Regions from separate parts of the Massilia sp. LMS1-1-1.1 genome, predicted to be linked through region 3. Evidence: predicted binding sites of a transcription regulator. Region 3 holds the regulator's gene; each other region holds the start of a gene.
The links. Region 3 encodes sigma-54, which starts transcription at its own class of promoters, with help from an activator protein. Its sites were predicted from a motif close to TGGCANGNAANCTGCTTT; they were not measured.
Positions count from the first base shown of each region.

Region 1: the regulator sigma-54 is predicted to act here: its motif matches at 2,268-2,285, upstream of adh (aldehyde dehydrogenase).
Region 2: the regulator sigma-54 is predicted to act here: its motif matches at 1,703-1,720, upstream of MRBLMS1_RS22255 (PEP-CTERM sorting domain-containing protein).
Region 4: the regulator sigma-54 is predicted to act here: its motif matches at 1,908-1,925, upstream of MRBLMS1_RS03930 (urease accessory protein UreD).

Region 1 is NZ_JBFPNG010000004.1:8,985-13,087, reverse strand. Features, by position in the region: gene MRBLMS1_RS09810 (TonB-dependent receptor family protein) at 1-864, opposite strand, end outside; gene MRBLMS1_RS09805 (beta-propeller fold lactonase family protein) at 1,069-2,025, shown strand; gene adh (aldehyde dehydrogenase) at 2,372-3,892, shown strand; gene MRBLMS1_RS09795 (DUF779 domain-containing protein) at 3,947-4,103, shown strand, end outside.
Region 2 is NZ_JBFPNG010000045.1:63,951-68,053, reverse strand. Features, by position in the region: gene MRBLMS1_RS22260 (TIGR03790 family protein) at 1-900, shown strand, start outside; gene MRBLMS1_RS22255 (PEP-CTERM sorting domain-containing protein) at 954-1,694, opposite strand; gene MRBLMS1_RS22250 (ExeM/NucH family extracellular endonuclease) at 2,161-4,103, shown strand, end outside.
Region 3 is NZ_JBFPNG010000023.1:187,202-191,304, reverse strand. Features, by position in the region: gene lptC (LPS export ABC transporter periplasmic protein LptC) at 1-50, shown strand, start outside; gene lptA (lipopolysaccharide transport periplasmic protein LptA) at 76-657, shown strand; gene lptB (LPS export ABC transporter ATP-binding protein) at 657-1,412, shown strand; gene MRBLMS1_RS15865 (RNA polymerase factor sigma-54) at 1,417-2,895, shown strand; gene hpf (ribosome hibernation-promoting factor, HPF/YfiA family) at 2,965-3,324, shown strand; gene MRBLMS1_RS15855 (enoyl-CoA hydratase/isomerase family protein) at 3,461-4,103, shown strand, end outside.
Region 4 is NZ_JBFPNG010000001.1:853,575-857,677, reverse strand. Features, by position in the region: gene MRBLMS1_RS03935 (two-component system response regulator) at 1-1,825, shown strand, start outside; gene MRBLMS1_RS03930 (urease accessory protein UreD) at 1,956-2,822, shown strand; gene MRBLMS1_RS03925 (urease subunit gamma) at 2,845-3,147, shown strand; gene MRBLMS1_RS03920 (urease subunit beta) at 3,169-3,498, shown strand; gene ureC (urease subunit alpha) at 3,500-4,103, shown strand, end outside.

The DNA.
Region 1 (4,103 bases), on a different contig from region 3:
CTCGGCCAGGGTGCGCTTCGGGTTTTGCGTGTCGCTCGCATCGGTTTCGCCAGCGCGCGGGTCGCGGGCAAACGTGGGCCAGGTGGCGCCCAGCGGATCTTGCGTGTTGCCTTGATGCAGGCTATTGGCGACGATGGTCAGCTTGCTGTCCGCAGTCGGCTTGACGGTGATCTTGCCGAATGCCTGTTCACGTGTGGCGGCGCTGTGGTCGCGGAAGCCGTCCGTGCGGAAGCGGGAGCCGTCGAGCACGTAGCCGATGCCGCCTGCCTGGCCTTGCGCCGTCAAGTCCACTTTGTTGGTGCCGTAGCTGCCGCCCACCACATTCAATTCGACGGACGGAGGATTTTGCCCATCCTTGGAAAACAGCTGGATCACGCCGCCCGAGTGGTTGCCGTAGATGGCAGAAAACGGTCCGCGCAGCACTTCGATGCGCTCGGCCGTATCGAGGTTGAAGGTGGCGGCCTGGCCTTGGCCGTCCGGCATGCTGGCAGGAATGCCATCGCTGATCAGTTTGACGCCGCGCACGCCGAAGGCCGAGCGTGCGCCGAAGCCGCGCGACGAGATCTGCAAGTCTTGCGCATAGTTCTGACGATTTTGCACGACCAGGCCCGGCACGGCGGCCAGCGCTTCCGACGCGTTGACGCGGATTTGGCCATCCTGGATGCGGGCGCTGTCGACGACGTCGATCGAGGCCGGCACTTCCTGGCTGGGGTGGGCGATGCGGCTGCCGCTGACGACCACCGTATCCATCAGTTGCCCGTTGGCCGGGGCAGCTGCCTCGGCGGCAAAGACGTGGGGGGCGAGGGTAGCGCTGCCGGCGACAAACAGGCTGGCGATGGTGTTCAGGCGGAAACGGTGCTGCATGCGGATTCTCCAATGTGAATAAAAGCCTGCTTTGGTCGCGTGCGCGGCGCAGGTCTGCATAGTTGTATCAAGCAATATGCCTGCCATGTCTCCATTGGTGGGCTGAAATTATACGCGTGTCAGTGGCACGGCGTTTGCATACAGCAATGTTCAGATGCGCCGATGCCGCGCGCTTTTCCTGTGTTTTGCCATCGAAAGGTGATTATGCCCAACTTCTTCCCGCGCTTGCGCCAGGTGTGCTGGCTGCTGCCTGCGCTCGCCAGCAGCGCCCTCCAGGCCGCTCCATTTGCTTATGTTCCCAATGAAAAATCGGGCACCTTGAGCGTGATCGACACGGCGACCGACCAGGTAGTGCGCCAGATTGCAGCCGGCAAGCGTCCGCGCGGCATCGCCGCCGATCCCACCGGGCGGCAATTGTTTGTCACGGACGCCGCCAGCAGTGCCTTGTTGCTGATCGATAACGCTGGCGACGCACCCGTGCGTAAGGTGGCGCTGGGCAAGTCGCCCGAAGGTGTCAGCGCCTCGCAAGATGGTAGTCACGTGGCCGTGGCCGTCGAGGAAAACAATAGCGTGGCCTTGCTCGATGGGCATACCGGTAGCTTGCTCGCCGATATCAAGGTACAGGGACGCAACCCGGAACATGCCGTCTTCAGCCCCGATGGGCGCTGGCTGCTGGTCAGCGCGGAAGAGGCCGAACAAGTCGATGTCATTGATGTGGCGCAGCGCCGCCAGGTGGCGTCCATCGCCGTGGGACTGCGTCCGCGCGGCATCGGTTTCAGTCCGGACTCGGGCCGCGCCTACGTGGCGTGCGAACTGGTCAATGCCGTCTACGTCATCGACATGGCCGCGCGCAAGGCCATTGCCACCATTCCCGCTGGCAAGAATGCGAATGGCATCGTGGTCCATCCCAGCGGCAAGCAAGTGTATGTCTCGAATGGTATCGATGGCACGGTGATGGTGATCGACACGGCCAGCAATGAGGTGACGGCCACCATTCCCGTTGGCAAGCGCCCATGGAACATGGCCATCACGCCCGATGGCGCCAAGCTGTATGTGGCCAATGGCCGCTCGAACAGCGTTTCCGTCATCGACACGGCCAGCGCGCGCAAGGTGGCCGATATTGCCGTAGGTGAATTGCCATGGGGCGTGGTGATTCGTTGATTCCTTGGTGGCACAGAGCAGGTGTTCCAGTCTGGTACACCTGTTCCATTGTGCAGCGGCGCAGCGGAGATGTCGCAGGGCTGGCCCGAATTGGAACAGGACGCCGCCAGCTTGTTCAAAACGCAAACAGGCCCACGCCTTTCACCCAAGCCCCGGTGCATGTGCTGAAAAGTGTACCGGTATTGATGTTACGCCCTTGTAACAGGGATAAAAGCGGCTAAGTTTGTAGTGGGATGCCGAGCTGGCACGGCATTTGCGGAAGACTCCGTGTACTCACCCCATCTGTACCAGGACGTTTGATTTTAATTACAGCAATTCCATTCTAATTAACCCGATAGAGGACGACATGAATCTCGCAGACATCAGCAAACTGGGCGTAGCCAATCCCTTCAAACAACGCTATGACAATTACATTGGCGGCAAATTCGTTGCCCCGGTAAAAGGTGAATACTTTCCTAACATCACGCCGATCACGGGCTTGCCATTTTGCGAAATCGCCCGTTCCACGGCGGAAGACGTCGAGCTGGCCTTGGACGCGGCCCATGCCGCCAAGGATGCCTGGGGCAAGACGTCGCCCGCCGAGCGCGCCAATATCCTGAACCGTATCGCCGACCGCATCGAACAGAACCTGAGCCTGATCGCCACGGCGGAAACCATCGACAACGGCAAGCCGATCCGCGAAACGATGAACGCCGACATCCCGCTGGCCATCGACCATTTCCGTTATTTCGCCGGCTGCATCCGCGCGCAAGAAGGTTCCGTCGCGCAAATCGATGCGGAAACCTATGCCTACCACTACCACGAGCCGCTCGGCGTCGTGGGCCAGATCATCCCATGGAATTTCCCGATTTTGATGGCCGTGTGGAAACTGGCGCCAGCCTTGGCCGCTGGCAATTGCGTGGTGCTGAAACCGGCCGAGCAGACACCGGCGTCCATCATGGTGTTGATCGAGCTGATCGGCGATTTGCTGCCGCCGGGCGTGCTGAACATCATCAACGGTTTCGGGCTGGAAGCGGGCAAGCCGCTGGCATCGAGCAAGCGCATCGCCAAGATCGCCTTCACGGGCGAAACAGGCACGGGCCGCTTGATCATGGGTTATGCCGCGCAAAACCTGATTCCCGTCACCCTGGAGCTGGGCGGCAAGTCGCCGAACATCTTCTTTGAAGATGTGATGGATGCGGACGATGAGTATTTCGACAAGTGCCTGGAAGGTTTTGCCATGTTCGCGCTGAACCAGGGCGAGGTGTGCACCTGCCCATCGCGCGTGCTGATCCAGGAATCGATCTACGAGAAATTCATCGAACGCGCCCTGAAGCGCGTGGCCGCCATCAAGCAGGGCAATCCGCTCGATTCGTCCACCATGATCGGCGCGCAGGCGTCGCAGGAGCAGCTGGAGAAAATCCTGTCCTACCTCGACATCGGCCGCCAGGAAGGCGCCGAAGTGCTGGCCGGCGGCGAGCGCAACACGCAGGCGGGCGACCTGGAATGCGGTTACTACGTGCGTCCGACCGTGTTCAAGGGCAATAACAAGATGCGCATCTTCCAGGAAGAAATCTTTGGACCGGTCGTGTCCGTGACCACTTTCAAGGATGAGGCCGACGCGCTGGCGATTGCCAACGATACCTTGTACGGCCTGGGTGCCGGCTTGTGGACGCGCGACGGTTCGCGCGCCTTCCGTATGGGACGCGCCATTCAGGCGGGCCGCGTGTGGACCAATTGCTACCACCTGTATCCAGCTCACGCCGCGTTCGGCGGCTACAAGCAATCGGGTATCGGCCGCGAAAACCACAAGATGATGCTCGATCACTACCAGCAAACGAAGAACTTGCTGGTGAGCTATAGCCCGAAAGCGCTGGGCTTCTTCTAAACCGGTACACGCGCCGCGCCTGTCGTCCAAGCGCGGCGCGCAGAAAGGGATGCCATGAGTGCAGCAATTGCCCGGGTGGTCGCCACCGATGCGGCACTGGAAATGATGGACAAGTTGCGCCAGCGTCACGGCCCGCTGATGTTTTTCCAGTCGGGCGGTTGCTGCGACGGCAGCGCGCCCATGTGCTACGCGCTGGGCGAGTTCGATGTCA
Region 2 (4,103 bases), on a different contig from region 3:
AACAGTATCGAGGTGGGGGAGTATTACCGCCAGGCGCATGCCATTCCTGCCGCCAATGTCGTGCATGTGCATATTCCGAACCGGCCGCGCAAGCTGAGCATGGACCAGTTCGCTCAACTGAAGGAGCGCATCGATGGCCAGCTGAAGCCCGGTATCCAGGCGGTGCTGATGGTATGGAGCGCGCCGTATGCGGTCGAATGCAACTCCATCACCTCGGCCTTTACCCTGGGATATGACGCCGGGCAGTGCGCGAAGAGCTGCGGCGCTGGCAAGGCCAGTACCTACTTCAACAGCAATACGGGCCAGCCCTTCAGCCAGCTGGGCATGCGTCTGTCGATGTTGCTGCCCATCGATTTTGTCGAGGAGGCCAAGGCGGTCGTCGATCGCGGCACGGCCAGCGGCTTTGCCGTACCGGCCGCCAGCGCGTATTACCTGAACACGAGCGAAGGTGCGCGCAACAGCCGCGCGGCATTTTTCCCGCCTGCCGGGGTGGTGCGCCAGCGCAAGTTGACGATCAAGAGCATGAAGGCCGATGTGCTGGAAGGCGCGCAAGATATCATGGTGTACCAGACGGGCATGGCAAAGGTGGACAAGCTTGACACCTTGCGTTTCCTGCCGGGCGCTCTGGCCGACCACCTGACGTCGTTTGGCGGCGATTTGCAGGGCACGGCGCAGATGAGTAGCCAGCGTTGGCTGGAAGCGGGCGCGACCGCCAGTTACGGCACTGTCAGCGAGCCCTGCAATTATTGGCAGAAATTTCCCAACCCTACGGTGCTGCTGCGCCGCTACCTGAGCGGCATGACGGCGCTTGAAGCGTACTGGGGCAGCGTCGCCTGGCCTGCTCAGGGCTTGTTCATCGGCGATCCCCTGGCCGCACCCTACGCCAGCTTCCGCCGCTGACGGCATGCAGGCATGATTGAAGGCAAAAAAAATGGCTCGTATGAGCCATTTTTTTATACCTTGCCGTTGCGGCGGCGGCCGATCCAGCTGAGCAGTCCCAAGCCTGCCAGCAACATTACATAGGTTTCCGGTTCCGGCACGGGAGGAATCGGCGGTACTACGACGCCATTGCCGCCCGTGTTGATCGCGCCGCCGCCGTTGCGGTCGAAACCGCCGCTGGCGCCGCCGCCGCCGACACCGCCGCCACCGGCCGGTGGCGCGATGCCGCCGCCGGACGAGACCAGCAGCGGCTCGTACACGTCGCCGGTACGCAGGCCGCGGCCAGCTTCATAGCCACGCCCCTCGATGGCCGGTTCTTCCTGCGCATACACGAAGTCGCGGCTGCCGAAATGGTGCTGGCCGGTGCTGGCCAGCAAGCTTGCATTGGCGCCGTATCCTGCATCGGCAGGCTGCCCGAAGGCATTGGCCAGGCGATGGCCATTGCCGGAAAATGCAGGCGCGCGCAATACCTGGTCGGACTCGCCGGCGCCAAATTCGGGCGTCGAGCCGATACCGTCATTGCTGCGCGAGCCAAAGTTGACGAAACCATTCGCCAGACTGCAGGCGCTGCTTGAACTGTCGGGGTTGAATTCGGCGCCCTTGCCGCCGCCATCCGCATTGCCCGCTTCGCAGCGCTTGCTGTCCGCATTGGCCTGTGCCGCCGCTGTTTGCGCCTGCGCCAACCCTGCGGTCATGAACAGGGCCGTCGCCATGGCGGCGCAGAAAACGGTGTATTGCTTGCGTGGTTTTAACATGGTGTATCTCTTCAGAATGCATGCGAGCGTCGCGCCGTGCGCTGTCCGTTCGTGATGCGATTAATGTTGCTACCGGTAATGCGACCTTTGTGTGCATGGCCGGATGTGCATTCCAAGAGGCAAGCGAGGCTGGGGCCTGCACTCATTGTTGCGGTATCTGTTGTCGCGAAGCTGGTTGTTGTTATCAGGAACCAAACTTATTTGCCTTAAATATATCACATTTTTCCTGACGGCGTCTTTTTTGACTTGCCACAGAGCGCCGTATGTTGCTCAAAAAATACGTTTCAGCAGGTATCGGAAGAGGCTGAATGGTGAGGTCTTACTCCATTCGGCTTAATCAAATGTCATCAAGTTGTCATCCCGGGCCTTTAATATGCAAATAACAAGTCTGAAATATTTTTGTTAATTGTGGCGCGCCGACCGATCATGTGGGGCCGGCGCCATCTATTTACCGACCGGGATCCTCATGCACACCTCGTTTTCACCCTTGCGCACGCCGCTGCGCCTGACCGTCATGGCCGCCGTGCTGGCCAGCCTGTCCGTGCCGGCCCTGGCCGCTTCCGACCTCGTCATCAGCCAGGTGTATGGCGGCGGCGGCAATTCCGGGGCGCTGTACACCCACGATTTCATCGAGATTTTCAACCGCGGCGCCAGCCCGGTAAATGTGAATAACTGGAGCGTGCAATACGCCTCCGCCGCCGGTACGACCTGGGCCGTCACGGCCTTGCCGGCTATCGATTTGCAACCTGGCCAGTATTTGCTGGTCCAGCAAGCCAAGGGCGCAGGCGGCACGGCCGCGCTGCCGACGCCGGATGCGACGGGCGGCGCGGCCATGTCTGGCACGGCGGGCAAGGTGTTGCTGAGCAATAGCAAGACGGCCCAGACGGGCGCCAGCCCGACGGGCGCCGCCATCGTCGACCTGGTCGGTTTCGGCACGGCCAATGGTTTTGAAGGCGCCGTGGCACCCGCACCATCAAATACCCTGTCGATTGCGCGCGCGAATGGCGGCTGCGGCGACACGGACGACAATAGCGTGGACTTCGCCACCGGCAGCGTGGCGCCACGCAATACGGCTTCGCCGCTGAATGTGTGCGGCGGCCCCGTCGTGCACCAGATTATTACCAGCTGCCCGGCCAACCTGGCCTTGGCCGTGGGCAATGGCGGCAGCGCCGTGCTGCGCGCGTCCGACGTTGATGGCGTGGTGAATGCCGCCACCCTGAGCTCGCCCGCCGTGGCCGGCATCAGCCTGGCCAATTTCAGCGCGGCCGGCGTGGCGGGCGAGAGCGCCAGCGTGAACCTGCTGGTGGCCGCTGGCGTGCCGGTGGGAAATTACCCGGTCATCGTGAATTTCAGCAACGACCAGCAGCAGACGGCGTCGTGCAAGGTCGATGTGGCCGTGCAAGGCCTGGCCGCCATCAGCCACACGATCCCGCAAATCCAGGGCAGTGGTGCCAGCAGCCCGTACGCCAATTCCGTGCAGACGACCGAGGGCGTGGTGACGTTGAAAGTGGGCACTGGCTTCTTCATCCAGGACGCGGCCGGCGATGGCGACCCGTCTACGTCGGACGGCATCTTCGTGTACACGGGCGCGACGGCCACCACCGTGCAGCCGGGCGAACTGGTGCGCGTGACGGGCACGGTGGTCGAATACACGCCATCGGGCGCGAAAAATTCCTATACGGAATTCAAGGACGTGACGGCCATCCTCACGCAAAGCGCGGGCCACAGCATCGTGCCGGCGAATGTAAGCTTGCCGAACGAGAACCTGGCGGCAGTGGAAGGCATGCTCGTGCGTTTCACGCAGCCGTTGACCGTGTCGCAAAACGCCTATCTGGGCGCGCGCGGCGAACTGAGCCTGTCGGCGGGACGGCGCGAAGTACCGACCAATCGCTACCTGGCCGGTTCCGCCGAGGCGCAAGCCTTGATCGCCGCCAATGCGAACAACCTGATCGTGCTCGATGACGGCATTTTCGTGGCGCCGCCAACGATACCGTACATCGGCCAGGACAACACCGTGCGCAGCGGCGACACGGTGGCCGACCTGACGGGCGTGGTGGACTTTGGCGCCATCGGCGGTGGCGGTGCCGCCTACAAATTGCAGCCGACGCAGACCCCGCAATTCTCGCGTGACAACCCGCGCACGGGCAGCCCGGAACTGCCATCTGGCAACGTCAAGGTGGCCAGCGCCAATGTGCTGAATTTCTTTACGACCTTTACCAATGGTAATAACGTGTTTGGCCAGACGGGGCAGGGCTGTACCGTGGGCACTTCGACCACCAGGAGCAATTGCCGCGGCGCCGACAACCTGGCCGAGTTCGTGCGCCAGCGCGACAAGATCGTCGCTGAACTGAAAGCCATCGACGCGGACGTAGTGGGCCTGATGGAAATCCAGAATAATGGCGAGACGGC
Region 3 (4,103 bases):
TGCGCATGGTCCTCCCGCCGAAACCGCGCCCGGCCGCGGCGGCACAATGACAGAATGAAACAAGGAAACCCTACTATGAAGAACATCTTGCTGTTGACCGTATTTTCGCTGGCCATCATGGGCGTGGCGCATGCCGAGAAGGCCGATTCCGAGAAGGAAGCCGTCATCACGGCACGTAGCGGCCACGTCGATGACGTCAAGCAAGTGCGTACCCTGACGGGTGACGTCGTGCTGGTCAAGGGCACCCTGACCATGAAGGCGGGCCGGGCCCTGATCACGGAAGACCCGCAAGGCTACCAGTTCATCACCTTCTGGGCCGATCCCGGCAAGCTGGCCACGTTCCGCCAGAAGCGCGATGGCGCGGGCGACCTGTGGGTCGAGGGCGAGGCGGAGCGCGTGGAATACGACAACAAGACGGAAGTGGTGAAACTGTTTTCCAAGGCCAAGCTGACGCGCCTGGAAGGCACGAAAGTGACCGACGTGGCCAATGGCGCCTTCATCTCGTATGACAGCCGCCAGGAAGTATTCAAGATGGAAAATTCCGACAGCGGCACCAGCACCTCCGATGGCGGCAGCGTGCGCATGGTGATCCAGCCGAAGACCAAGGCGCCCCAAGCGGAGAAAGCGCCGGCCACGCCTGCGCCAGGAAAGAAATAATGGACAATACTCGTTGCGGCAGCACCCTGATCGTTCGCGGTCTGCAAAAAACCTATGGCAAGCGGCAAGTCGTGCATGATGTCTCGCTGCAAGTCGAATGCGGCGAAGTGGTGGGTTTGCTGGGCCCGAACGGCGCCGGCAAGACCACCTCGTTCTACATGATCGTCGGCCTGGTGCCGTCGGACGGCGGCAGCATCGACATCAGCGGCGTGGACATTTCCAGCCTGCCGATCCACCGCCGCGCGCAGATGGGCTTGTCCTATCTGCCGCAGGAAGCGTCCGTCTTCCGCAAGCTGACGGTGGAAGACAATATCCGCGCCGTGCTGGAAATCCAGACCGTCGAAGGCCGTCCTTTGAAGAAGGCCGAGATCGAGGAGCGCCTGGATAAACTGCTGGCCGATTTGCAGATTGAAAAGCTGCGCGAGAACCAGGCCCTGTCCCTGTCGGGCGGCGAGCGCCGCCGCGTGGAAATCGCCCGCGCGCTGGCCACCGATCCCCGTTTCGTGCTGCTCGACGAACCGTTCGCCGGCGTCGATCCGATCGCCGTGATCGAGATCCAGCGCATCGTGCGCTTCTTGAAGGAGCGCAATATCGGCGTGCTGATCACCGATCATAATGTGCGCGAGACGCTGGGTATTTGCGACCGTGCCTACATCATCAACCAGGGCTCGGTACTGGCGTCGGGACGCCCCGACGACATCATCGCGAACGAGTCGGTACGCCGGGTCTATCTGGGCGAACACTTCCGCATGTAAGCCAATGAAACAATCATTGCAGCTGCGCACTTCGCAGCACCTGGCACTGACGCCGCAGTTGCAGCAATCGATACGCCTGTTGCAATTGTCGACCCTGGAATTGCACCAGGAGCTCGAGCAACTGCTGACGGACAATCCCTTGCTCGAGCGCCTCGACGATCCGCTCGACCGTTCGCTGCGCCTGCTGTCGGACGGGGCCTTGAGTTCCACGGCCGCGCCGGCCGAAGCGCCGCCCCAGCCGCCAGGCCAGGAGGCGCCTGCCGCGCCGGCCGAAGCGGAAACCTTTGACGGCGAGGCGGGCGAGGGCCCGGCCGCTGCGGACGGCGGTGACAGCGACTGGAGCGAGGCGAGCCGGGGCAAGGCGCCCGACGACGAAGATTCGCGCCCGCAACTCGAGGCCCATCACTGCACCCTGCGCGAACACCTGATGGAGCAGATGCGCGTGACGGTGCTCGAGTTGCGCGACCGCGCGCTGGTCGAGCTGATCATCGACGCGCTCGACGACAATGGCTATCTGGAAGAGACGCTCGACGACATCCTGGCGCGTCTGCCGGAAGAGCTGGAAATCGATGCCGACGAGATGCGCACGGCCTTGTCGCTGCTGCAAAGTTTCGATCCGCCCGGCGTGGGCGCGCGCAATGCGTCCGAATGCCTGGCGCTGCAGATCAAGCGCTTGCCGCACATCGCCATGGTGACGCGGCGCATGGCCCTCGTCATCGTGGAAAAGCACCTGGCCTGGTTTGCCCAGCGCGATTTCAACAAGCTGAAAAAAGCCCTCGACTGCGACGATGAAGACTTGCGCGAAGCGCAGACGGTGATTCGCCAGTGCAATCCGCATCCGGGCGCCGTATTCGCATCGGACGTGTCCGATTACGTGGTGCCCGACGTCGTCGTCAAGCGCGCGCGCAATGGCTGGCAAGTGACCCTGAACAACGACGTCATGCCGCGCCTGCGCGTCAATGCCATGTATGCCAACTTGCTCAAGCAGGGCAAGGGCGAGGGCGCCATGGGCGCACAGTTGCAGGAAGCTAAGTGGTTGATCAAGAATATGCGCCAGCGTTTCGACACGATCCTGCGCGTGGCACAGGCGATAGTAGAAAGACAAAAGAACTTTTTCTCGCACGGAGCCGTTGCCATGCGCCCCCTTGTGCTCCGTGAAATAGCTGATACACTGGGTTTACACGAGAGTACTATCTCGCGGGTAACAACTCAAAAGTACATGCTGACCCCGCACGGCATGTTCGAGTTGAAATATTTCTTTGGTAGCCACGTCGCCACCGAAGCGGGGGGCGAAGCGTCATCGACGGCGATACGGGCATTGATCGTGCAACTGACAGGAGCAGAAGACCCTAAAAATCCTTTATCCGACAGTAAGATTGCGGACATGCTGGGGGAACAAGGCATGGTGATTGCGCGACGTACTGTTGCCAAATACCGGGAAGCGTTGAAAATTCCGCCAGTGAGCCTGCGTAAGTGTTTGTAAGTTTTTTTCGGTTCCTCTGCGGGCCGGATAGGATGGACCGCACGAACCCGATCATCTTTAGGAGTGTGTATGAATCTCACCATCAGCGGACATCATCTCGAAGTGACACCAGCCATCCGTGAATACGTACAAACGAAGCTGGAGCGCGTGAAACGTCATTTCGATCAAGTTATCGATATCGCCGTGATTCTGACCGTGGATAACCTCAAAGAGAAAGAAAAACGTCAAAAGGCCGAAGTCAACCTGCGTTTAAGTGGCAAAACTGTCTATGTGGAAAGCCTGGCACAAGACCTGTATGCCGCGATCGATGCCCTGATCGACAAGCTCGATAGGCAAGTGATGAAATACAAAACCAAAGTGCAAGGGCACGGTAAAGAGGCGATCAAGCATCTGCCAGACAGCTCGGAAGAAGAATTCGCCCCCGCCTAAGCGGCCCGCGACTTTCAACCGGTTGTGATCAACTAAGGGCGCACATTGCGCCCTTTTTTGCGCCCCTGCCTTTTGAACGCAATGTTCCCCGCGCAGGCGCTAAAATGTTTGTACTTTCACTTCTTTCACGCCTGCCATGAGCGACTTCGTCCAGACTACCATCCGCAACCGCACGGGGCACATCGTGCTCGACCGTCCGAAAGCCTTGAATTCCCTGTCGCTGGAGATGGTGCGCGCCCTGAGCGCGGCCCTGCTGGCCTGGCGCGACGATCCGCAGGTGGACGCCGTGGTGATCCGCTCGAGCAGCGAAAAAGCCTTGTGCGCCGGCGGCGACATCCGTTTCTTTTACGATGCGGGCCTGGCCACGCCGCAAGGCGGCAGCGCCTTGCTGGAAGATTTCTTTACGGAAGAATACGCGTTAAATCATGTAATTCATTTCTATCCGAAACCGTATATCGCCGTGATGGATGGCGTGGTGATGGGCGGCGGCATGGGCGTGGCGCAAGCCGGGCCCGGCAACCGCTTGCGCATCGTCACGGGCCGCACGCGCATGGCCATGCCTGAAGTCAATATTGGCTTGTTTCCCGATGTGGGCGGCAGCTATTTCCTGTCCCGCCTGGCCGGCCAGCTGGGCCTGTACCTGGGCTTGACGGGCTTGACGATCAGCGCGGCCAACGCCCTGTACACGGACCTGGCCGATGTCTACCTGCCCGAGGCGCAGATGGGGGCGCTGCTGGCCCTGATCGAGTCGACGCCGGGCGAGGCCTTGCCGGTGGCCA
Region 4 (4,103 bases), on a different contig from region 3:
GGCGCGGGCGCAGCTGCAACTGGCGCAGGAACGCGCCAACCTAGAACGGAGGGTGGCCGAACGCACGGCCGAACTCGAGCAGGTGGCCAGCACACTGGCGCGCGAAGTGCAGATCCGCCGCGCCAATGAAGAATTGCTGCGCCTGTCGGGCCAGGTCTTCGAAGCGACCCAGGACGCCATCCTGATTACCGATGCGGCCGGCGTCATCGTCACCGCCAATCCCGCCTTTACGCGCATCACCGGCTACGCGGCGCAGGAAGTGGTGGGCACGGACATCATGCGCCTGCACGCCGAATACACGGGCGAAGCGGTGCTGCTGGCCCTGCGCCAGGGCTTGCGCAGCAGCGGCTGCTGGTCGGGCGAGGTGCAGACGCGGCGCAAGAGCGGCGACACCTATCCCTGCCTGCTCAGCGTCTCCACCGTGCACGGACCCGACGGCGCCGTCGTCAACTATATCGGCGTCTTCCTCGACATCAGCGAACGCAAGGCCGAGCAGCATCTGATCGATTTCCTTTCCTACCACGATGCGCTGACCGGTTTGCCGAACCGCGTGCTGCTGCGCGAGCGCTTCGAACAGGCGCGCGCGAACGCCGTGCGCGACAGCCAGCAGGTGGTGCTGATGTGCCTCGACCTGGACCGCTTCAAGAATATCAACGATTCGCACGGCCAGGCCGTCGGCGACAAGGCGCTGCAAGTGGTGGCGCGTTTCCTGTCCGGCTGCGTGCGCGAAGGCGACACGGTGGTGCGCCAGGGCGGCGACGAATTCCAGATACTGCTGCAGGACGATGCCCTGCTGGGGCGTACCCTGGGGCTGGCGCAAACCATCCTGGCCGGCTTGCGCGAGGAACTCAGCGTCGATGGCGAACGCCTGGCGCTGACGACCAGCATCGGCATCGCCATGTGCCCGGCCGACGGCGACAGCCTCGACGACGTGCTGCGCCACGCCGACACGGCCCTCGTGCGCGCCAAGGAAATGGGGCGCGACCATTACGCCTTCTTCACGGAACGCATGGGCAGCGATATCCGCGCCCGCCTGGCGATGCAGCAGCAGCTGCGCGGCGCCATCTGCCGCGATGAATTCGAAGTGCACTACCAGCCGCAGATGTGCTTGCGCACGGGCGCCTTGCTGGGCGCTGAAGCCCTGCTGCGCTGGGATAACCCGGTGCTGGGCAAGGTGCCGCCCGGCCTGTTCATCGCGCTGGCCGAGGAATACGGCTCGATCACGGCCATCGGCGAATGGGTGCTCGAAAGCGTGTGCGCGCAAATCCGCGCCTGGCACGACGCTGGCCTGGGCAGCATCAAGGTGGCCGTCAACCTGTCCGGCAAACAGTTCGCGCAGGACCGCACGGTGCCGTTCGTCGAGGCGGCCTTGCGCAAATACGGCATCGCGCCCGCCTGCCTCGGCATCGAGATCACGGAAAGCACGGTGATGGGCGACCCGGACAAGGCCGTGGCGGCCCTCACGCGCCTGAAGGATATCGGCGTGGGCATTTCGCTCGACGATTTCGGCACCGGCTATTCCAGCCTCGGCTACCTGAAACGCTTTCCCATCGACGTGCTGAAGATCGACAAATCCTTCGTCGACGACGTCACCACCAGCAGCAGCGACGCGGCCATCGCCCGTTCCGTCATCTCGTTGGCGCACAACCTCGACATGCGCGTCATCGCCGAAGGCGTGGAAACGCGCGAACAGGTCGACTTCCTGACGGAACACGGCTGCGATGAAATGCAGGGCTATTTTTTCAGCCGCCCCCTGGCCGCGGAAGCCTTCACGGCCTTGCTGCGCGAACGGCGCACCCTGGCCGTGACAGTGGCCGTGGCCTAAGCGCCGCGGTGCGGCCGATGCACCATGCCGGTGCGCCCGCCGCAGCGCGGTGCACGATTCTCACTTTTCCTTCCCCTGACGCTGGCACATATCCTGCTTAGGTAATCGCTTATTTACGCGATTGCCCCGCATGCCAGACAGCACCCGACCAGTCACGCCTTTACCAGCCAGCGCGCACGGCGCCTGGCAGGCGCAGCTGCGCCTGGGCTTTGCCTTGCACGATGGCGTCAGCCGCCTCGTCGAGCGCACGCATAGCGGCCCCCTGCGCGTGCAAAAGCCCCTGTACCCGGAAGGCGGCGCCGTCTGCCACGCCATCATCATCCATCCGCCCGGTGGCGTCGTGGGCGGCGACCAGCTGGCAGTCGACGCCACGGTGGGCGAGGGCGCGCACGCCTTGCTCACGTCGCCGGGCGCGGCCAAATGGTACCGCGCCAATGGCCACGTCTCGGGCCAGCACATCGTGCTGCGCGCCGGTAGCGGCGCGGCCATCGAGTGGCTGCCGCAGGAAAGCATTTTCTTCGACCAGGCCTGCGTGCGCCTGCGCCACGAAGTGGAACTGGCGCCGGACGCCAGCTACATCGGCTGCGACATCGTCTGCCTGGGCCGCAGCGCCTCGGGCGAAGTTTTCAACACGGGCAGCATCAGCCAGCAGGTGCAGATCCGCCGTGGCGGCAAGCTGCTGTGGTGGGAGCAGGGCGTGCTGGCGGGTGGCGGCGCGCTGATGGCCAGCCCACTGGGATTGGCGGGCCACACGGTGTGCGCCACCCTGATCGCCGTCGGCATGCCCGTTTCTCCCGACGTGCTGGCGGCCGTGCGCGGGATCGCCGTGCCGGCCGGCGCCGCGTTTGGCGCCACGCACATGAAATCGCTGGTGGTGGTGCGCCTGTTGTGCGGCGACAGCGAGGCGGCGCGGCGCGTCATGCTGGCCGCCTGGCAGCTGCTGCGCCCCGCCATGCTGGGACGCGATGCCGTCGTGCCCCGCATCTGGAACACTTAATCAGGAAAGAACAAGGAAAACTATGGACCTGACTCCCCGCGAAAAAGACAAGCTGCTGATTTTTACGGCCGCGCTGCTGGCCGAACGGCGCCTGGCGCGCGGCTTGAAATTGAATTATCCGGAAGCGGTGGCCCTGATCAGCGCCGCCATCATGGAAGGCGCGCGCGATGGCAAGTCGGTGGCGCAGCTGATGTCGGACGGTACGAAGATACTCTCGCGCGCCGACGTCATGGACGGCATCGCCGAGATGATCCCCGACATCCAGGTGGAAGCGACCTTCCCCGATGGCAGCAAGCTGGTGACCGTGCACCACCCGATACCGTAGTTTTTTGAGAAGGAGCCCATCATGACCCCAGGCGAATACCAATTGGAAGAAGGCGAAATCAGCTTGAATACCGGGCGCGCCACGGCCACCGTGGTGGTGGCCAACCGGGGCGACCGGCCGATACAGGTCGGCTCGCACTTCCATTTTTTTGAAGTCAATCCGGCGCTGGCTTTCGAGCGCTGGCGCGCCTACGGCATGCGCCTGAACATCACGGCCGGCACGGCCGTGCGCTTCGAGCCGGGCCAGCAGCGCACGGTGGAACTGGTGGCGCTGGCGGGCGAGCGCAAGGTCTACGGCTTCAATGGCGAAGTGATGGGCGAACTGCAAGACACACCACCGGGAAAGGATTGAGATGGCCAGCATTCCCCGTAGCGCGTATGCCGAGATGTTCGGCCCCACCAAGGGCGACCGCATCCGCCTGGCCGACACGGAACTGTTCATCGAGATCGAGCATGACTATGCGATCTACGGCGAAGAGGTGAAATTCGGCGGCGGCAAGGTGATCCGCGACGGCATGGGCCAGTCGCAGCGCTGCGCGGCCGAGGTGATGGATACCGTCATCACGAATGCCGTCATCCTCGACCACTGGGGCATCGTCAAAGCCGATATCGGCTTGAAGAACGGCCTGATCTTCGGCATCGGCAAGGCGGGCAACCCGGACATCCAGCCTGGCGTCACTCTGGCCATCGGCGGCGCCACGGAAATCATCGCCGGCGAAGGCATGATCGTCACGGCCGGCGGCGTCGACACGCATATCCACTTCATTTGCCCGCAGCAGATCGAGGAAGCGCTGATGAGCGGCGTGACCACCATGCTGGGCGGCGGCACGGGGCCGGCCGTGGGCACGGCCGCCACCACCTGCACGCCGGGACCGTGGCATTTGCACGCGATGCTGGCGGCCGCCGACGCCTTCCCCATGAACCTGGGCTTCATGGGCAAAGGCAACGTCAGCCTGC